Regions from separate parts of the Companilactobacillus sp. HBUAS59699 genome, predicted to be linked through region 2. Evidence: riboswitches for the same ligand, from Rfam matches in the RefSeq annotation. Region 2 holds a riboswitch; the other holds the start of a gene.
What was found. A riboswitch is a leader RNA that binds a small molecule or an ion and turns the genes downstream of it on or off. The one in region 2 is predicted to bind tetrahydrofolate.
Positions count from the first base shown of each region.

Region 1 (11,397 bases), on a different contig from region 2:
AGCATCATGGTGATTTCTAAAGTAATACTTCTCATGAATAGTTCTAGTTTTAAACCCAAATGCTCGATAAAGACTAATTGCAGAATCATTCTCAATATCTGCTTCAAGTGAAAGGGACGAGAACTCATATTTACGACAATAATCAAATACTTGATTTAAAAACAAATGTCCAATACCTAGATGTTGTAATCCCGGCATTACAGCAATGTTAGTAATATGAGCTTCGTTTTTGTTTTTCAAGGACACTCCAATAAATGCCACACAAGTGGCATCTTCCACTAGTGACAAATACAAAGCATTTTTATTTCTCAATTCCATATCAACGATATCAACTGGCCACGGTACTGGCTGTGAATAAACTTTTTCTTGAATATTCATAAAGTCACCAGTATCACTTGAATTCGATTTACGCAGTATGAAATTTCTACCATCAATACTAACCGACTGTTGCTCAAAGGGATACTTATCTACATGTCCTGTTGGCCAAAGTGTTTCTTTAAACTTCCTCAACATAGGAAATATTGCCATCGTCCTTGTGACCTTTTTCATACCAATCATGTTCAGCCTGTGTTAGGCGCAAGTATGTTGGTACAAAGCTATCAATATCTTTTACGGTTTCAGCATGTTCTGCTAACTTCGCCAACTTAGTTGCATCTGGCAAACTATCTTCATCAGACATGATATCGGCAGTCGGATATTTCTCTCTTATCAAATCGGTCAATCTTTGAGTGGCATTAATGAATTCTAGCTTATCTTCATCATAGTTCTGTAATAAATCTAACAATTTGTTCATCGTAATGTGTTGATCTTCAACGATATTAACGATCTCTCCTTGTTTATTCAAATACACACCTGCATAAGCATTATCGTTTCTAGCATCCATCAAAGGAACACAGAGTTTGTCTTCCTTACCGTCAGCTGCTAGTAATTGTAAACTAGAGATTCCTACCAGGGGTTTATTCAAAGTAAAGGCTAATGTCTTAGCAACTGTTACTGCAATTCTTACTCCAGTGTAAGATCCCGGACCGTCAGCAACCGCAATTCGATCGATATCGTTTACTGATAAATCAGCATCTGCGAGTGATTTTTGAATATCGGGTAATAATGTAATACTATGTGTTTTCTTTTCAGTAGATTCAACGTGTGCGAGAACCTTACCATCCTCAACAACTGCAACACTTAATGGCTTATTTGATGTATCAAAAGCTAAAATTTTCATATGATCCCCTCAATCTTAATAGGAATATTCTACCACATAATTATATAACGAAAATGAACTATACCATGGATCCATTCTGGAAATAAAAAAATCGACCATCAACGGCCGATTCTATTAAATCTAGAATTGCTGATCCATTTAAGAACCAAGTATAACAATCCTGTTTGATAAACTAAACTAAATAATTCCTTGAGAATTCTTGGAACTAACAATGTCCAATATGGCAAGTTCGTCATCATTTGAATCCACAACGTGTTCAATCCTGTGTTAACGATCACCGTAATCAACAAGACAGCCACGAAGGTTCTCCAGATCGTTACCTTGTGGTTGTAAAGTACAAAACCATAGATCAGACCAGCTACTAACGCTGAAAATGTGAAGCCCCAGAAGAAACCTCCCGGTGCTGGCATTATTACGTTACTAATAATATCAGCGACCACATTAGCGATTGCTGCCTTATAAGGTCCAAAATAATATCCCATTAGTCCTATTGCTATGAAGCTGAAGCCAACCTTCAAGGTATTGCTACCGATCGACAGTTTGCTCAAAACCATCTCCATTGCAATTAATAAAGCCATCCACGTCATTTCGTGGACATTGATAACACGACTTTTCGTATTCATTCACGACATCTCCTCGTAGGAGCTGCCACAACATATAACTAGAGGCTAACGAATTAACTAACTATATAAAGTGGCGAATGCGGAAACAAAATCGCAAGCAATAGCTCTTCGTCCGGTGTTCACATTCCGTTCCGCCGGCACTTTACGCTTTGAATCCTACCCCAAAAATATTTTACTTGAACATATTACCATAAGTTAATAATTCGACCTAAGGATTATGCTTACAACCTTTTTCATAACTTGATATAATTATTTTTCTTCCCAAGTTATCTTAGCAACGGCGTTCAATTCACCATCACTCTTGATCCAATGAGTTGTGGTTAAGTTCTCTTCATCGATCTTGGCGAAAACTTCTGGTTCACTGTGGATATTCAATTCCTTGTCATACTTAATATCCATACTCTTAGCACGATGCTTTTCCACGAAGTCGATTCCTAATGAATCAACCATCCAATCAAAATAATAAGAATTATTCACATGGCGATTAACGTCAATATTGTAATAGCCAATATGTTGACTCTTCTTGATGTCATAGTCTTCTGGCTCACGCAAGCGGGCAAAGCGTTTGATCTTAGTAATTTCTTCAGCTCCAAAGAAATCTGTCAATTGATCAGCTGCACTAACCATCTTACGTGCTTTAACATCAATAATAACAAAGGCACTGGAAAGATCGACCATGCGGTTGCCGTCTAAGTCATCGATCCAAAAATCACGATAGAAGAAGTACTTGTTATAACTCGTTGCACGAGTACTTACTTTTAGTTTTTGACCCAGAGTGGGCATCTTTTTAATATCCATATGATATTGAACGACGACCCAACCTAATCCTCGTTGGACCATCTCTGAACTATCAGAATCTGACTCGTGTAATTGCTTCTCTGAGATCAATAACATTGCATCGACTAATGATGATAGACGCATGTCACCCGTTAAATTAGCGAAATAAAATGGAAATTCTATTTCCTGTGAATAGATTTGTTCTGTCACTTTATTCTTCCTTCCCAATTCCATGGTATAAATTGTAAACGATCTGTTTACGGAGGTCATTTTGACTGGCCACTTCTTTAATAGCTTTGTTAGGCTTCTCGCCTGATTGAATCAATAAATCAATCGAATTGATGATCTCTGAGTCAGACATATCTTCAACTTCTTCGACCGTCTTCCCTGATAAAATCAAAACGTACTCACCTTTGGGGTCATGTTCTTGATAATATTCGATCACTTGATCGATAGTCCCACGTAAGAATGCTTCGTGAATCTTAGTTAGCTCACGGGCAAGAGTTATTCGACGGTCTCCACCAAAGAATCGCTTCAGATCTTCGACTGTCTTAACAACTCGATATGGTGATTCATAAATAATCGAAGTCTCGATCCGTTGTGATAAGTCCTCAAGTGCTTCCGTGCGTTCCTTACCTTTACGCGGTAAGAAACCATAGAAATAAAACGGTTGTGGTTCAATTCCAGAAGCAATGAGCGCGGTGGTTGAAGCACTGGCACCGGGTAGTGGAACTACGGCAATATCAGCTTCGATCGCGGCCTTAACTAATTCCTTACCAGGGTCACTGATCGACGGTGTTCCAGCATCACTCACTTGAGCAATATTGATTCCTGAATTCATTTTTTCGATCAACTCAGGGATTCGTTGTGCTGTATTGTGTTCATGAAAACTGATCAAGTCTGTCGTGATCTCAAAATGATTCAATAGGTTCTTCGTATTTCTAGTATCCTCTGCCGCGATCAAATCTGCGTCTTGCAAAATTTTGACGGCTCGAAAGGTCATGTCATCTAAGTTGCCAATCGGTGTTGGCACTAAAAAAAGGCAGCCCTTCGAATTATTAACAAAACTCCTTTGTTCATTCATTCAAAATGCTCCCTTACTTATTTTTATTCGGCTTACTGTGATGCCCGTAAATTACTCCGAGACAGAAAACACACTCTTCATTCTCTTTGCGATGAGAACCATAAAATTGTTGGCACACGTGGAAACCCTTGTGGTACAACTTCTCTAAGTTCAAACGTGAAGTAGGCAATTCACTTTCGTTAAAACTCTTGTCTTCATATCCAAGTTTTTCCAATTGTTTGCGAAGATTGTGATTCTCCATCTTGAGTTCTTCTTTTTCTTCCAAATCTTTCGATAGTTGTTCCTTGAGCGCATCAATTTGGTTACTCAAGCTACCTAATTGATTAGAGATAGATGCAAACTCGTCATACAAATCCTTTTCTGCCATTGTCTCACCTACTAACCCACAAATTTTAATGACAAATCCTCTAAAATTGCTTGAAATGCGACGTTACTCTTCCACATTTCTTCAGCCTTAAATAATTCATCCGAAAAACTAACGATCTGTTGAATACTTTTATTTGAAAGAACATCTTCTTTAATAAGAAGTGATTTATTTAAATTGTACCTAATTGATAATATATCACTAAACATCTGATTCATCATATCGAAAACCAAATGCTGGTGGCTCTTATTCTCCACCAATGGCATTATATCAGTCTGTACGTCTATAAAACTATTTATTTTTTTCTGATTGCATTCTTTCATCCAGACGTTCAAAGCAGCAGCCAGTTGTTGATAATTTTCACCAGTTGTTGCCTGTAAGAATTTGATATCAGAAATTTTTAACGCTGTCTGTGCTTGTTCAGTTTTATATCCGAGTTTAACTAAACTATCGATCTCTTCTTCATTACTACTGTTAGATAGATGAAATATTTGAACACGTGAACGAATCGTCTGTAACATTTGCTTAGCAGAATCTGCTAACAAAATCATCATCAGATTGCCTTCAGGTTCTTCGATAGTCTTCAACAAGTTATTACTGGCAGCGTTAGTCATTTTTTCAGCTTCATCGATGATCAAGATACGACGGTTACCTTGAGTAGCTGTCATATTAGCTTCTTTTTTGAAGTATTTAATATCATCGACACCGATACTTTGCTTATCTGTTTTGACTTCCAAAACATCCGGATTATCCCCAAGTGCTATCGTCTGACATTTTTGACAAGTTTGATCCGGCATCCCATCTTGCAAATTATCGCAGAACTGACTCTGTGCTAACCAAATCGCTACCTGCTGCCTTATCTTCGATGAAGCACTGTCGATCAAATAAGCATGGGACAACATATTAGACTGAATAATCTTCTGAAATTCATGCAGTACTCGTGGCTGCTCGCTTAGTAAGTTTCCCATTGTTTAAAATCTTACAAATTTATCCACAGGTAGGATAAAACAAGTAGCTCCTCCGACTTGGACTTCGATTGGATCATTGATCCCTGTGGCTTCTGGCAATGCAAATGTTGAAGTGACATATTGTGTTCTAGTATGACAAGTCTTCTTGATTACTTCCAACGCTGCATCAACTTTATCATCTTCGACACCAATAATAAAAGTTGAGTTACCGGACTTCAAAAATCCACCGGTTGAAGGAAGACGTGTTGCTCTGAAGTCACTCTTTACTAAGTGTGTCTGTAATTGTTGACTATCTTTATCTTGAACAATTGCTAAAATTACTTTCATTTTATTTACCTCCATCGAATACGTTTGGAAATCTCGTAATAATTACTTCTAATGTATCGGAAACAACTTTTTCCGGTTTCTGTTCTGCATTGATACTCTTTATTCTATCAGGATTAGCTGCTACTAAGTCAAGATAAGAGTCGTGAACTCGCTTGTGAAAGCTCAAAGCTTCTTGCTCTAAGCGATCCATTTCGCCTTCATGATCCTTACGAATCCTAGATAGACCAACTTCTGGTGAAATATCAAAATAAATTGTCAAATCTGGTAAAGTACCTTCAATTGCAAAATCATTGATTTCAGCCACTTCTTTGGTACCTATCTTGCGGCCTCCACCTTGGTAAGCGATGGAGCTATCAACAAAGCGATCACTTAACAAAACCTTGTCAGCAGCTAAAGCTGGCCTGATGACATCGACCACATGCTGTCTGCGAGCTGCTGCATATAATAAAGCTTCTGTTCTATCATCCATTTTTTCATCGTGAACAGCCAATATGATTTTTCTGATCTGTTCGGCTATTTCACTGCCACCAGGTTCACGTGATTCAACTAATTCCTTACTTGTACGTTCTTTCAACATTGGAATCAGTGCGTTCAAGGCCGTAGTCTTACCGGCTCCATCTGGACCTTCGAATGATATAAATATACCTGACATCTAGTACTCTCCCTTTTAATACATTGGTTCTATTTTACTTGATATTGTTTTGGTAAACAAGCTATTGAAAAAGCCGTTATCTACTTGTAGATAGCGACTTTGTGGGTTCTAAAACGAGTTGCGAGGTGACCAACCACTGCGCTTACTACGCCTAAACAAGGATGCCAAAACCGCATCATTGTTTAGCCTAGGTAATGCTCATGGTCTGCCCGTCACCTCTCCACTCTCTACCAATGTTTCTCAGCTCGGCTAGGTTGTTTCAAAAATGTATCTTCATCGCCAAAAATAATATCAGTTGTATGTTTGGCCTGTGCTTTGCGGCGTCTGGCTTCTAAATACAAGAACTGATACTTGGCACGATCGATTCTTAATTGTAATCTGGCCTCGTCTGAAACTTCTAGTGAATTATTCATTATATGCTGCGAATTACTGATCTGTTGTTGAATTCTATGAATACTATCCATCAATCGATCATTTTCGATTTTTTCAACACTATCTTTTTTTCTACCAAACATGTTAGATCTCCCTGCGACCTAGAACAGCACTTTTCAAAGTCATTTCATCGGCATACTCAATGTCTGATCCAACGGCTAATCCATGAGCTAGTCTAGTTACTTTTATACCTGCCGGTTTTACCAGTTTGGCTAAGTATTGCGCTGTTGCTTCTCCTTCTGGAGTTGCGTTTGTAGCAATAATCAATTCCTGCACTTTACTATTTTCACGTAAACGATTAAGCAATAGCTTGATGTTCAAGTCTTCAGGACCTACGCCATCAACTGGTGATAGAACTCCCCCCAAGACATGATACAAACCATTATAACTATTCATATCATCCAATGACATTATATCTTTTGGCTGCTCAACAACCAAGATTGTTGATTGGTCACGATTCTTGTCACGACAAATTGAACAGATATCGTCTGTAGTAATATTTCCACAGATCTTACAAAATTTTAAATCATTCTTAGCAGACATAAGATTGTCGGCAAATTCTTGTACCTGACTCTTATCCATGCCTAATGTAAAGAACGCCATTCTTGTCGCTGTTTTGCGACCAATTCCTGGCAACATCATATAACTATCAATTAATTTTGAAATTGGCTCTGGATATCTCATTGATTACATCAACCCGTTTGTGTATTTACCTAACTTGGCATCTTTATCTTTGTCGACCTTGGCCATACCATCATTCAAAGCATCGATAAGCATATCTTGCAATGTATCAGGATCGTCAGGATCAATAATCTTTTCATCGATTTTAATATCTAAGATTTTCTTGTCACCATTCATTTTAACGATAGCAAAATCGTCAACTGAATGTCCTTCATAATCTGTTTGGCTTAATTGTTCTTGAGCAGCTGCAACTTCTTTTTGCATCTTTTGGGCTTGGCGCATGATATTGGCCATGTTACCACCCATTCCACCCATATTTGGCATTCCTTTACTCATAAGTAATTCTCCTTTTAATTAGTTATTTTATTAATCATCTTTAACTTCAACCACACCATCGTCACCGAATAATTTCAAGGCTTCATCAACTGTGGGATCAGTCTTTTTTTGTTCTGACTTAGATTCTACATTGTTACTCTTGTTAGAATCAATATTATTATCAATATATTCTTTTCGAACTATTGGCCATTGGGCTTTTGGTACCAATACAACTTGGCAATCCTTCTTCAACAACTTGCCCACATTATTAGTCAATTCATCTAAGAAACCATCTTGAGCTGTTTCAAACCACATTTCATAATCAAAGGCAACGACGATTCCGTCATTAGAAGCTGCCACCGGTTCAGAAATACTCATGATCGATCTCTGAGTGATCGACAGCATACTCATTAGATCCGGCCAAATATCCTTAGCCGTATTCAGATCAGCTTTTGTAGCATGTTCTAGGACTTGATAGATAGCCGTTTTATTTAGATGAGTTCCTTTTTTACTGCTTCGTTTAGGCTTATTATTCGATCTTTGATTATTATTTTGTACTGGTGCCTGATTCGATAATTGTTTTACTTCTTGTTTCAAATTAGCAATTTCATCACCAAGTTGATCTACTCGATGATTATCCACCGACTCTTCATTGTTTGTTTGAGGTTGAGCAGTAGTGATCATTTGTTGTTCAACCTTAGGTTCACTGATCTTAACAGTTAAAATCTCCATATAAACATCAGTCTGATTGGAATTCTTCAGGTTCTTCTGAGTTGCACTGACTTGATCGACAATATAAAACAATCTAGTATTATCGAACTTATCGGCAATTGCCAATAATTCATCCGTCATGACTGACTTATCCATCTGTTGAGATAGGTCAGAATTGGAATTGTACAAGATCAAATTACGACAAACTCGAATTATCATTTCAGTGAATCGGACTGCTGAACGACCACTAGCCAAAATCTGATACAAACTAGTCAAGGCATCTGCAGGACGATTGTCAGCAATGGCCGTCATATACGATACGATCTGTTCGTTACTCAGTGCTCCTGTGACTTCTTGAGCATTCTTCAACGTCAAGGTATCATCACCATATGACAATGCTTGATCCAAAATACTCAAGGCATCACGCATTCCACCTTCTGCAGAAGCAGCAATAATATTCAAAGCTTCTTCGTCATACTCGATGTTCTTATCATTTAAGATGTAAACCATTCGATCAAGAATATCTTGACGAGAAATTCTTCTAAAAGTAAAACTCTGAGTTCTTGAAATAATTGTTGCTGGAATCTTCTGTGGCTCCGTAGTTGCGAGAATAAACATAACATTCTCAGGTGGTTCTTCCAGAGTCTTCAGTAAAGCATTAAAAGCACCTTGTGAAAGCATATGAACCTCATCGATAATATAAACTTTGAACTTAGCTTCAGTAGGTGCATATTTGACCTTATCACGAATATCACGGATCTCCTCAACACCGTTATTGGAGGCGGCATCGATCTCAATCACATCATTCAAACGATTCTCATTCGCAGCCTTACAGATTTCACATTCATTACAAGGCTCACCATCATGTGGATTCAGGCAGTTAACTGCCTTCGCTAATATCTTGGCACAAGAAGTTTTACCAGTACCACGTGGACCACTGAATAAATAGGCATGACTGGTCATGTTACTTGCCACAGCATTACGTAAGGTTTGCGTGATTACACCTTGACCAATTACATCTGAAAAAGTTTGGGGACGCCAAACTCGATATAGTGCTTGATATGCCATATTTCCTCCTTGCTTTAACACATTACTTAAATTTTACCACAAAATATCACACAGACTTACGAAATTGATTACACATCTAAAAATAAAAAAACTCCTAATCAATTAAGATTAGGAGGCTAATATACATAACAAAAGGCACATGGCACAACTCACTTAGTGCTGCTTTCTTCCGAACCTGACACGATTCACAAGAGCACCATTGCCCTAAGGCCTTTCGGCACTAACTATAATACTATAAATCAATAATTAATGCTACTTTTTACGGCGGATTTCTCTAAAGAAATTCCGCAACAAGTCGCCGGTCTCTTGTTCCTTGACATTAGCCAAGACATCCGGCTGATGATTGTATCGAGTATCAGTCAGTAAATTAACGATCGATCCAGCTGAACCAGCTTTGGGATCACTGGCACCAAAAATAACCTCTTCGATGCGACTGTTAATAATTGCCCCTGCACACATTGGACAAGGTTCAAGCGTTACAAACAAACTCGTATGTTCCAAGCGCCAGCTTCCAATTGAAGCACACGCCTCCTCAATCGCAATGATCTCCGCATGCTTAATGGCATCTTGGGTTTCTTCACGTTCATTCGATCCACGACCGATTATTTTGCCAGTTTGATTGTCAACAATTACACAACCAATAGGAACTTCAGCACGTTCTTGAGCCTTCAAAGCTTCATCAATCGCTTGATCCATATAATGATTAATTTGTTCTTCTGAAAAAATCATCTAACTAAACCAGCTTACTTCTTAAAATATAATATCCTTTTTCACGAGTAACGATTTCAACATTACCATATGTTGCATCCATTAATTTCTTAGCTGAAGGAGCACCTTGTTTCTTTTTAATAACGACCCAAAGTTCTCCATTTTCGACTAAGTGTTCCTTAGCGCCACTGATAATACCTGATACAACATTCTTACCCGCTCGGATCGGTGGATTTGAAACTACTAAAGCATATTTGTTGTCTATCTTTTCGTACACATTGGATTCGAAAATATTAACGTTATTGATTCGGTTAGTTTCAGCATTCTTCTTGGCTAAATCCATAGCTCGTAAATTAACATCAGTCATATCGACTGTTCGTGATGTTTGTTCTTTGGCAAGAGATAGTCCAATTGGACCGTAGCCACAGCCAACGTCCAAAATATTACCACTTGGAACTTCATCAAAATTAATTGCATCTATCAAAACACGCGAACCAAAGTCCACCGTTTGACGTGAGAATACGCCTGCATCTGAAGTAAAAGTTAGATTATTATTTCTCAAAGTAAAATTGAACTCTTTGATCTCGTGTTCTAGATTATCTGAATTCTCAAAATATTGGTTGGCCATATTTGTTTCCTTTCTAAAAAGCAAAAATGAGGGTAAAAAAAAATCCTCTTACGAGGATTAATTTTATCATAATAAACTTATAAAAGGTTATTACTTCAATGTAACTGTTGCACCAACAGCTTCTAGTTTTGACTTCATGTCGTCAGCGTCAGCCTTAGCAACGCCTTCCTTGATAACCTTAGGAGCACCATCAACAAGGTCCTTTGAGTCCTTCAAGCCAAGTCCTGTGATACCACGAACTTCCTTGATAACCTTAACCTTTTCTTGACCTGCTTCTGTAAGTTCAATGTCAAATGAGTCCTTTTCAGCAGCAGCGTCGCCACCAGCAGCAGCACCTGCAGCAACTGGAGCAGCAGCTGTAACGTCAAATTCTTCTTCGATAGCCTTAACAAGGTCGTTAAGTTCTAGAATTGAAGCATCTTTTAAATCATCGATAATCTTTTGTGTATCTAAAGCCATTTTAATGTCCTCCAAATTATGTTTGTTTTTTATTTAAAAATTAAGCAGCTGGTTCGTCGTCTTTCTTTTCAGCAACAGCTTTAACAGCCAATGCGAAGTCGCGAACTGGAGCTTGTAATACAGATACCAACATAGATAGTAAACCGTCTCTGTTTGGTAGTGTTGCAAGTGCTTGAATTTCTTCTAGAGATGCAGCTTTACCTTCGATGATTCCACCCTTGATTTCAACGGATTCAACATCTTTGGCATACTTAGCAGCAACCTTAGCAGGTGCAACTGGATCTTCTTCAGAATAAGCGATGGCTGTTGGGCCAACAAAGAATTCTTCAAGACCTTCTAGTCCGGCTTCTTCAGCAGCACGTCTTAAGACAGTGTTCTTGA
Region 1 covers NZ_JAYKTV010000002.1:66,711-78,107, forward strand. Annotated here, with positions in the region: gene rimI (ribosomal protein S18-alanine N-acetyltransferase) at 1-528, opposite strand, end outside; gene tsaB (tRNA (adenosine(37)-N6)-threonylcarbamoyltransferase complex dimerization subunit type 1 TsaB) at 497-1,219, opposite strand; gene U8519_RS03895 (folate family ECF transporter S component) at 1,318-1,842, opposite strand; THF riboswitch at 1,912-2,008, opposite strand; gene U8519_RS03900 (acyl-[acyl-carrier-protein] thioesterase) at 2,092-2,829, opposite strand; gene rsmI (16S rRNA (cytidine(1402)-2'-O)-methyltransferase) at 2,831-3,703, opposite strand; gene U8519_RS03910 (initiation control protein YabA) at 3,717-4,070, opposite strand; gene U8519_RS03915 (DNA polymerase III subunit delta') at 4,082-5,035, opposite strand; gene U8519_RS03920 (cyclic-di-AMP receptor) at 5,039-5,362, opposite strand; gene tmk (dTMP kinase) at 5,364-6,014, opposite strand; gene U8519_RS03930 (YaaL family protein) at 6,242-6,529, opposite strand; gene recR (recombination mediator RecR) at 6,531-7,130, opposite strand; gene U8519_RS03940 (YbaB/EbfC family nucleoid-associated protein) at 7,134-7,442, opposite strand; gene dnaX (DNA polymerase III subunit gamma/tau) at 7,494-9,221, opposite strand; RNA gene ffs (signal recognition particle sRNA small type) at 9,348-9,430, opposite strand; gene U8519_RS03955 (nucleoside deaminase) at 9,474-9,950, opposite strand; gene U8519_RS03960 (class I SAM-dependent methyltransferase) at 9,955-10,557, opposite strand; gene rplL (50S ribosomal protein L7/L12) at 10,648-11,016, opposite strand; gene rplJ (50S ribosomal protein L10) at 11,057-11,397, opposite strand, start outside.
Region 1: linked by a shared signal. The riboswitch ahead of U8519_RS03895 (folate family ECF transporter S component) and the one ahead of U8519_RS08735 (folate family ECF transporter S component) in region 2 are both predicted to bind tetrahydrofolate.

Region 2 (11,397 bases):
ACTTTTGAAAATTGCTCTGCATCTGCTACAGAGCTTCCACCAAATTTTACAACTTTCATTATGCAACTACCTCCATGGGTAAACTAGCCATAAAGGCTTTACTGTCACAGGAAAGAACTTCTTTCATCAAGTCATGCATCGCACCTGCTGATATTTGCTCAACACGTAGGAAGTTCCCTTCATGATAGACTTTGTAATCTGCAAAAATATCACTAACATCAACTGAGGAACGTACTAAGTAATCGCTCTTTGTCAGATTCGAACAATATTCAACTTTACTATCAAAGTCTCGGATCAAATGATTTTTTGATTCTTTAATATCCAAAATATCTTGAACAACTGCATTGGCTGTGGGTAGCATACCTGCACCCTGTCCGAAGAAGTCAAGCTTACCAATTGTATCACCGTTCAACGAAATCAAGTTGTAATTATCTGGTGTATTTGCTTCGAGAGTATGGCTCAAGAATAGTGTTGGTTCAACAATATAATCGAATTTGTTCTCACGTTGATGAGTTTTACCGATCAACTTGATCGACAGACCTTTTTTAGCAAAATATTCAATATCACTGGCACTGATATTGCGAATTCCAAAAATAGGCATTTTATCTTGATCTGAAATATCAATGTTATAAGCTATATCAGCACTGATCGATAATTTATTAGCAACATCGATCCCGTCAATATCAGCACTCGGATCAGCTTCGGCATAACCTAGTTTTTGAGCCTCTTTAAGAACTTCAGCAAATGACTGTCCGTACTTACTCATCTGATCCAAAATAAAATTACTTGTACCATTGAAAATACCTTCAATAGAATTAACTTGATCGATTCTCAATGCCTTCTCTAAGCCCTGAATCCAAGGAATACCGCCACCGACACTGGCTTCAAAATAAAATTTAACTCCGTTATTTCGAGCTGCCTCTGTGAATTCTTTGAGATAAAGAGCAATAACCGCCTTGTTTGCTGTAATAACATGTTTCTTGTGCTTCAAAGCATTGAGAATATATTCGTGAGCCGGTTCAATTCCACCAATTGCTTCGACAACTACGTCCAAATCATTATCGTTTAAGATATCATCTATATTATCTGTCATTTCTGGCAAGCTGCGTTTTTTGTTCTTGCGAATCAAAATATGAGCAACATGGAGGCTTTCGGTCTTACCATTAGCCTTCTTTACTATTTCATAAACGCCCTTACCAACTGTACCAAATCCCAAAATAGCTATGTTCATGGTAATAACCTCCTAATTTCTGTGTTCATTATTAGTAAACACTTGTTTTTTATTTAAAAACAAGTTATCATAATAACATTCAATTTGCAAGGGGTTAGGACAATGAATAATTTATATACAAGTACAAGAAATGACCAAGTTAAAATTTCAGCTAAAGAAGCTATTCGCAGAGGATTCTCTGACGATGGTGGATTATACGTCTTTCCAAACTTCAATGACTTATCTATTAATATAGAAGAATTGACAAACAAAAATTATCAAGATATTGCCAAACTAGTCTTGAGACAATTACTGCCAGATTTTTCTGATCAAGAGATCTCTAACTGTGTTAATGACGCTTATAGCTCAAGCTTTGATACTGACGAAATAACCCCCGTCACTAAAGTTGATAACTTCCACGTATTAGAATTATTTCACGGACCAACAAGTGCCTTCAAAGATGTCGGCCTACAATTATTACCACAATTAATGAAACACTCAATTGCCGATAAACGAGTAATGATCTTAACAGCCACAAGTGGCGACACTGGCAAGGCTGCTCTAGAAGGATTTAAAAATTCCGATAAAATTGCCATTACTGTTTTTTATCCACATAACGGTGTTAGTAAAGTTCAGCAACTGCAGATGGCATCAACTAACGGCAATAATACTGAAGTTGCCGCTATTGAAGGTAACTTTGACGACGCTCAAAGTAATGTCAAAAAAATCCTCAACGATGCTTCTTTAAAGAAAGAATTGGGCGATAAGATCAGTTTATCAAGTGCTAATTCAATTAACATCGGTCGCTTGATTCCACAAATCGTCTATTACTTCTATTCATATAAGAAGTTAGTCGAGAACAAGCAGATCCATAACGGTGATAAAGTAAACTTCAGCGTTCCAACTGGTAACTTCGGTGATGTTCTAGCAGGCTATCTGGCCAAACAATTAGGACTACCTGTTAACAAATTCATCGTTGCAAGTAATGAAAACAACGTCTTAACTGACTTCTTCAACAGTGGTATTTATGACCGCAACCGTCCCTTCTTCAAAACAGTTGCTCCAAGTATGGACATTCAAATATCGAGCAATTTTGAAAGATTGCTATATTACAAGAGCAACGGCGACACAGAATACGTCAAGAAACTGATGAACCAACTAGAAAAGAATGGAAAATATCAAGTTTCTGATCAATTATTGAAGAACATTCAAGATGATTTCTATTGTGGATACAGTACTGATGACGAAATCAAAGAATCGATCAAAGAGGTCTACAGTGACTATAAATATTTGATGGATCCACACACAGCCGTCGGTTACAAGGTTATGCGTGATTATCAAAAAATCGACGATTCATGCCCAACGATCCTGTTGAGTACTGCCAGTCCATATAAATTTGTCAATGTCGTTGCGGATGCCATTCTTGAAAACAACTCAGATGATGATCTGCAGTTAATGAAGGACATTCAAAAAAATACTGGTGTCCCAATTCCACAAAATTTAGCCAGAGTTTGGGATTTACCGATTCTGCACAAAGATGTAATTAAAAAAGACGACATGCGCGAATATGTCAAAATGAAAGTTGAGGCTGACCTGTATGATAAGAATTAAAGTTCCCGCTACAAGTGCCAATATCGGTGTCGGCTTCGATAGCTTAGGCTTAGCTGTTTCATTCTACGGAATAATTGACTTCGAAAATAGCACTTCAAAACTTGAAATCACTGGCTGTCCCAAAAAATACCAAAATGAAAATAATTTAATTTATCGAGCCTTCATTAGTGGTTGTCGATACATGAAACAAGACATCCCTAATCTCAAAATCAGTATCGACAATGACATCCCTATCGCACGTGGATTAGGCAGTTCAGCCGTTTGTATCGTGGCTGGATTAAAGGGTGCCAGCGCTTGGTTCGATAACAACTTATCAGATGAAGAAATCCTAAACCTGGCAACTGCTATCGAAGGACATCCTGACAACGTATCGCCAGCAATTTATGGCGGACTCTGTGCTTCAATCAATCACAATGGTGATATTCAAGTTGCACATTATAAAGTCAGCGATAAGTTGCAATTTGTAGCAATGATCCCCGACTATCCCATCAGCACTGAAGCAGCACGTGAAGTTCTGCCTGCTAGCATGAGTTATTCTGAAGCGATATATCAGATCGGCCACTTAGGAGTATTAATAAAAGCTTTAGAACTCGGAAATATGCCGATGATTCAATCAGCAATCGTCGATAAAATGCACGAACCTTATCGTAAAAAACTGATCCCTGACTATGATCAAGTCTTAAAAATTTGTCAGGAAGAAAATGTCATTCTCTACATTAGCGGTAGTGGTTCGACTTTGATGGCAATTGCTCAAAAGAATCAAGTCACTGATTTAACAAACAGAATATCCAGTGATTTCCCTAACTGGCAAATCAAGCCTTTGACAGTTGATACTAACGGCGCAACGGCTGAAATAATCTAAATTAAAAGTGCCCATAAGAAACGGCAACCTCCCTGTGTTGTTTCTTATGGGCACTTTTTAGTACCTACTGCACTTTAAAGTACGTAATTGTTTAATTGATCTAACCCCTTATAATGATATTCATGTTCAAAAACACATATAGGGAGTTAAAAATATGAACAACAAAAAAGTATCACCAACATGGATCTTAATGTCATTAGCTATCAGTGCTTTTGCCATTGGATCAACTGAATTCATCAGTGTCGGGATCATGCCGATACTAACTAAGACTTTTAATATCTCTCTAGCAACTGGTGGATTGACTGTTTCCATCTACGCTGCTGGAATAATGGTCGGTGCTCCAATTTTGACTTTGATCACCAATCGTTGGGGAAGAAAAAAATTACTGATCGGCATCATGGTCAGCTTCATTATTGGTAACTTGATCGCCGCCTTGGCACCAACTTTTTGGATTCTATTATTAGGTAGAATCGTAACGGCTCTATCACACGGTATCTTCATGGCAATTGCTTCACTGATTGCTGCTGATGTAGTGGAACCAAATAAACGTGCTTCTGCGATAGCTGTTATGTTCACCGGCTTAACTGTTGCTACTGTGACTGGTGTTCCACTAGGAACTTTTATCGGTCAAAACATCAATTGGCGTGCATCATTCTTCTTCCTAGTAATATTAGGTTTGATCGGATTGATCACTAATATTATCTTAGTACCAAATAACCTACCACTTCCTAAGCCAACTAATGCAAAAGGCTTGTGGAAAATCATCAAACAACCAGAATTACTAATTATCTTAATCATCACTGCTCTTGGATACGGCGCAACCTTCCCCGTATATACTTATTTAACGACTATTTTAAATAAACAAATGGGATGGTCCGAAGCCGCAATCGTCATTATTTTAATTTTTTATGGTGTAGCTGTCGCTATTGGCAATACGCTCGGTGGTCGTTTGGCCAACAAGAATCCACTAAAGGCACTACTAAAAATGTTAGTCGGACTTGGCATTGCCTTGATACTTGTTAGATTAACTATGAACATGCATCTACTAGGCTTGATTTCGATTTTGATCATGGGATTATTTGCCTTCATGAATGTTCCCGGATTACAGCTATATATCGTTCAACTTGCTGAAAAATTCACACCTAACGAAATTTCTCTAGCTTCAGCTTTAAATATTTCAGCTTTCAATGTCGGTATCACCTTTGGTTCATCGATCGGTGGACAAGCTGTCGCTGCTGATCAATTGAGTAATACTCCTTGGTTAGGAATAGCCATGCTGGTCGTTGGAATCGTCTTGATCGTTGTCCTACAAAAGATGGTTGCCGCCAAAGACTTGACACCAAATGATATTGAATTAGAGAATTGCTAAAACTTGAGTAATCTTCGAATGATGGTAAGATATTAATACTAGTTTATGAGGATGGTAATTATTTATGAAACAATCTATTTATAATATTGGCGTTGAAGCTACTATGAGCATTATTGGTGGAAAATGGAAGCCAATCATTCTCTGCCACCTCAAACATCAAACCATGCGTACCGGACAATTACGCCGTGCCATTCCCAATATCACTCAAAAAATGTTGACGCAACAATTACGTGAATTAGAAGACGACGGCATCGTGGCACGTAAAGTCTACAATCAAATACCACCTAAGGTTGAGTACTCATTGACTGAATACGGAGACAGCTTGAATCGCATCCTTGAAGAATTGTGCCTCTGGGGTGAAGACAACATTGCCCGTCGCAAAGCCAAAGGTGAAAACATTATTCTACTAAAAAGCGATTATCTAGATACACAAGACCTATCAGATGTTGAATAACTAAAAAGAACAGTTCATAACGAACTGTTCTTTTTGATTGAACATTAGTTTATTAATCGTGATATACTTTTAAAAGAGTTTATACAATTAATTGCGAGGGGATTTATCGTGGAAAAATATTATATAGTTGATAGTTCTATTCTCCCAGAATCATTTGATAAAGTTATCAAAGCCCGTGACTTGTTAGAGACTGGCAAATCAAACAACGTTAGTGAAGCTGTTAAGATGGTCGGTATCAGTCGTGGCACTTACTACAAATATAAGGACCTAGTCTATCTTCCAGATGAAGATATGAGTGATCGTAAAGCCTTGATTTCAATGATGTTAAATCACGAACAAGGTATCCTATCCAAAGTACTAGGAATTATTTCAGAGACTAACGCTAGTATCTTGACGATCAACCAAAACATTCCGATCCACAATATTGCCAGCGTTGTCATTTCCTTAGATATTAGCCATCTAACCGGCACGCTTGACGATTTAATGGATAAATTACGTGAATTTGATTTTATCAGTAATGTTCAATTGATATCTGTCGAGTAACTATTTAGGCCAAGCAATATACATTGCAATGATCACGCCAAAGGTACCAATACAATAGAAGAATTTTGAAATGTACTTACTTTTGATGTGACTAGCTGACAACAAAAATGACAACCCAATGACAAATGTCAGAGGAATCGTTAAAAAATTCATGCACTGTCCTCCGTTTAATTAGATTAATTATTAATACTAATGTAACGAAAAAATGTGACGAAATAATGAATAACATATGCCTATTTAATGCGCAAACAAAAAACGAGCTCTTGTAAGAAATCCAACCTGTGATTTCTAAACAAGAACTCGTTTTTTTATGGTCACTTATATTCAACAGCGACTAATGAACCTTCTTCATCTCATCTCTAACTTGAGAAATAAAATACAACGAACCAGTAACAAACAATACATCATCTGATCCCATTTTAGACTTAATATCATCAAGCCCATCGTGCCAGTCGTCTACCAACGTTATCTCATTGATATTCTTCAATCCGGCATAATCTTCCAAATTTAATGAACTAGGAAAATCAAAAGTAGTTATCGTGATCTCAATATTTGGCACTTGTTCCAGCATATTCAACATTTCATCGATGTTTTTGGTTGTAATGGCAGAGAACAACACGTTAATATGCTTATCACCAAATTCATTAACCATATTGTCAGTTAAACGACGCATTGCATGCGGGTTATGGGCACCGTCCATAATGATCATTGGATCTTCACTGACCGTTTCCATCCGAGCAGGCCAACGAACCTTTTTTAATCCTGAACGAATGTGACTCTCATTGACACGAATACTTTCATGCTGACAATATAAGGAGAATAATTCCAGGGCCACACCAGCATTCTCAGTCTGATGTTTACCCTTGAGTGGAATCCGTAGATCTTTGAGATCAAATTGGTGATTTCTAAAATTAAACCTCTCATTACGGTTCTTATCAAATCCAATATAATCAACTAAGAAATCTCTATTCTCACCATAAAAAGGAGCGTGGGTTTCAGTAGCTTGATGATCGATCACCGATAAAGCTTCATCCGGAATATCCCCAGCCACGATAGGAACATGATATTTGATAATACCAGCTTTTTGTTGAGCAATCTTTGCTAGCGTATCACCTAAAATATCAACATGATCCAAGCCAACAGTTGTAATTGCTGTAAGCATCGGATGGACAACGTTGGTACTATCCATCAATCCACCGATTCCAGCTTCAATAATGGCAATATCGACTCGATCTTTGAAGTAATAAAATGCCATCCCAGTTAGAATTTCAAATTCAGTTATACCTTGTAAGTGTTCATCTTCATCTAATCGTTCAATCAATGGCATAAACACATTTACTAATTCAACGAAATCATCCTCCGGAATTGGTTGTCCATTTACTGAAATACGTTCATAGAAAGTTTCGATATACGGTGAGGTAAATGTTCCAACTGTCAAATCGAGTTCTTCCAATAGACATCGAAGATACATGACAGTTGATCCCTTCCCATTCGTTCCAGCAATGTGAATACTCTTAACCTCATCTTCTGGATTGTCCAACATCTTTAACAAGGCATTGATCCTATCTAACCCTGGTCTTGATCCAAATTTTCTTCTCGTATGAATCCAAGCTACGGCTTCTTCACCTGTTCTGATCATAATTAACACCCCTTTATACTGATGCGATGATTACCTTTATGCAGCAAATCTCTTAGATAGTGACTTAAATGGAATAACATTGCCAAAGAATACGATCATAACAGTTTGAAGTGGCAACATTATTGATGCTTTGACGATGCGAATCATCCACAATCTACCATCTGTGAACGGAATCTTGTACATAATTGATAACCATAATGGTGTTAAGAACAAACTAATAATCAAAGTATTCAACAATACGCATAAAAAGGCATTCTTCCAACTTATTGGTTTCTTATAGAAGAAATATCCATACAAGACACCCGTAATAAATGAATTGAGGGTAAAACCGATAAAGAATGCACCTTTACCAAGAACTGTACTACCAATCAAATCCGCAATGACTGATCCGATCCCCGTCCAAAGTGGTCCGAATAAACTAGCCATAACAACTTGCGGTATAAAATCAAAAGTTATTTTTAACAATTGTGTTTCAAAACCAAAAACTTGTGACAATACTATCATTAATGCAATTAATAATCCCATTGTTGCTATAAATTGTGCGTTGCTTCTTTTATCCATTCCTAGCATCTCCTTTTAGAGCTGCCACATAAATCTTTATGCAGCGAATGCGTTGGCAAAACCGCAAATGGATCGTCATTTTTCGTTCGGAAAGCACATTCCGTCTCTCCGACACTTAACGCTCTACCAACTACTCTGTCCTATTTGATATTTTTTAATGTTGAAACTTATAACTAAAGTAATAAAATCCTGAAACAAAGATAGAACCACCAACAATATTTCCTAAATAAACTGGTATCAAGTTATTCAAGAAATCTCCCCAAGTAACTGCACCTTCGAAGATGGCTGCAGGAATCACAAAACAGTTGGCAATACTATGTTGGAATCCAATGGCAACAAATATCATAATTGGAAACCAGATACCGATTATCTTACCGGCAGCATCTTTAGCTCCGTATGAGAGCCACAATGCTAAACCGACAAACCAATTACAACCGATGCCCGAGACAAAACTGGCTATGAAGGGTGATGCTACTTTGCTTTGAGCAATATGGATCAAATCATCACGGAAAATTCCAACATGAGTCAATCCCACAATATACCCAAAGAAGTAAGCTACAAAAACGGCACCGATAAAATTGGCGAATGTAATAATAATCAAATTTTTAACAAAATCCCACCAATAAACTTGTTTAGCATATGCTGCCAAACTGACCGCCATCATATTACCAGTCACTAACTCGCCACCAGCTAATAAGATAACGATCAAACCAATGGGAAAGACGGATGCGCCAACTAAGGCGGCAATACTAGCCAAATCAGATGGAATCGATGCTGAAACTCTGATGTAGGCTAAATATCCTAAGGAAATCATGGCACCTCCGATGAATCCTAGAATAAGTTTTGCCAGAAGCGGCTTTTGAATCTTGGCTGTTCCTTTGGTAATACTTAATTCCACAATTTCTTCAGGACTGTACACTTTCTCATCCCCTATTTTCAAACTATATCCAATTCCTCAAACGTCCCCAAGATCTTAATATCTTGCGAAACACTAACGAACGCCTTTGGATCTACTTCTTTCATGATCGCAGCTAAGATTTCCATCTCATAGACGGTGATAACCGTGATCAAAACTGATTGAGTATTAAAATCATATGCACCATAAGCCTGCGGTATAGCAGTTATACCACGCTTTAATTTCTTTTGCAGTGCCGGTATTACAACATCTGGACGACGTGTAATGATCATCACTTGGACCTTTTGATGCTTGACGTAGACCAGATCAGTAACCTTTCCACTGACAAAGATCGAAACCAAACTGTAAAAGGCATATGGCCAGCCGAACAAATAGCCGGCAGTTAAAACAATCACACCATTAAAAGCCATGGAAATCGCTCCAACACTAATACCAGTTGCCTGACGCAAGGTAATGATCAATGCGTCCATCCCACCAGTAGAAATACCGTGTTTAAGAGCTAATCCCATTGAATATCCATTGATCAATCCACCGAAAACTGCACAAATTATTGGATCTTCGATCAACGTCATATTAGGCATTATTTGAATGGCAAATGAAGCAAATGTAACTGCAATGATAGTAAACACAACAAACTTACGATTGATCTTGAACCATGCCAGAATGAACATCGGAACATTAAGCAGGTAATAAATAACTGAGATAGGTATGTTGATGTTATCGGCTCTTTCAGCAAGTGTTGATAATATCTGAGCTATACCAGTTAATCCGCCAGAATAAATATGTCCTGGCTGCCAGAAGAAATTCAAAGCCATGGAATATAAGACAGCGTATATCATAGCAATCGTCAGTTTGGTAACTACATCTTGCCAAAACTTTTCTCGCTTATCATTCAACATGTTTTAAATTTGCATCCCTTCTAAATAACTTTTGATACCACAAAGAGCAAGTAAAAAGGTTCGCAGCGGTCTAAGTCATTCAACACTTTTTTACTTGCTCATATGCTAATTATTTAAATTGAATATCTAAGTCCACTGTCTTTTCAACAGCGTTCAATAAATTACCATTTTCAAGCACTTCTGTGGCTTTATTTAGTTCGTCGTAAATTTCGATATCTTTATCATTTTCGATGAAACTAACTGACTTACGGAATTCTTCGTATGCAGGTTGTGTACCTTTTCCAAGTCCGTATTGACGTGACTTGATATCTAAGGCTTGGCAAGCAGCCATGATTTCAGTAGCAACGATTCTTCTTGAATTGCCAATGATTTCTGCGGCTGTACGTGCAGCAGTTGTACCCATACTTACGAAGTCTTCTTGGTTTTCACATGAAGGAATTGAATCAACACTGGCTGGATGTGCTAAGATCTTGTTTTCTGAAGCAAGTGAAGCACAAGCATATTGTGTGATCATGAATCCTGAATTAAGTCCAGGATGTTTAACTAAGAATGAAGGCATCTTGCTTAATTGTGTATTAACTAAGCGCTCTACACGACGTTCAGAAACATTCCCGATTTCTGAAGCAGCAATTCCTAGGAAGTCAAATGGTTGTGCCATTGGTTCACCGTGGAAGTTACCACCTGAGATAACTTTTCCTTCACGAGTAACGATTGGATTATCAGTAACTGAGTTGATTTCGATTTCGACTTTTTCTTTAACGTAAGCAATTGAATCCTTACTTGCACCGTGAATCTGAGGAATACATCTCAATGTGTATGCATCTTGAACACGGTCCTGTGTTGCTTCAGTTGTGTAGTCTGAACCATCGATCAATCTACGGATGTTACGAGCTGTTGCTAATTGACCACTTTGTGGACGAATCGTGTGTAGATCTTCTTCGAATGGACTTGAAATACCGGAATGAACTTCTAATGATAATGCACCAGCAATATCTGAGAGTTTTAATAATTCGATTGAATCATATGTTGCTAAAGCACCAACAGCTGTTAGAACTGTAGTTCCGTTGATCAAGGCTAGTCCTTCTTTAGCACTCAAGCGAATTGGTTCAAGACCAGCATTTTCCATGGCTGTCTTACCAGGTAGTAATTCGCCTTTGTAATAAGCTCTACCTAATCCTAATAGTGGCAGAACCATATGTGCTAATGGAGCTAAGTCTCCTGATGCACCTAATGAACCTTTTTCAGGAATAAATGGATGTACTCCCGCATTTAACATATCCATCAATGCTTTAACTGTACTCAAGCGAATTCCTGAGAATCCTTTTACAAGTGA
Region 2 covers NZ_JAYKTV010000004.1:45,611-57,007, forward strand. Annotated here, with positions in the region: gene U8519_RS08690 (aspartate kinase) at 1-59, opposite strand, end outside; gene U8519_RS08695 (homoserine dehydrogenase) at 59-1,231, opposite strand; gene thrC (threonine synthase) at 1,334-2,821, shown strand; gene thrB (homoserine kinase) at 2,808-3,683, shown strand; gene U8519_RS08710 (MFS transporter) at 3,838-5,052, shown strand; gene U8519_RS08715 (winged helix-turn-helix transcriptional regulator) at 5,117-5,506, shown strand; gene U8519_RS08720 (ACT domain-containing protein) at 5,615-6,049, shown strand; gene U8519_RS08725 (hypothetical protein) at 6,050-6,202, opposite strand; gene U8519_RS08730 (bifunctional folylpolyglutamate synthase/dihydrofolate synthase) at 6,384-7,688, opposite strand; gene U8519_RS08735 (folate family ECF transporter S component) at 7,725-8,249, opposite strand; THF riboswitch at 8,289-8,389, opposite strand; gene U8519_RS08740 (formate/nitrite transporter family protein) at 8,404-9,168, opposite strand; gene U8519_RS08745 (YitT family protein) at 9,186-10,064, opposite strand; gene hutH (histidine ammonia-lyase) at 10,174-11,397, opposite strand, start outside.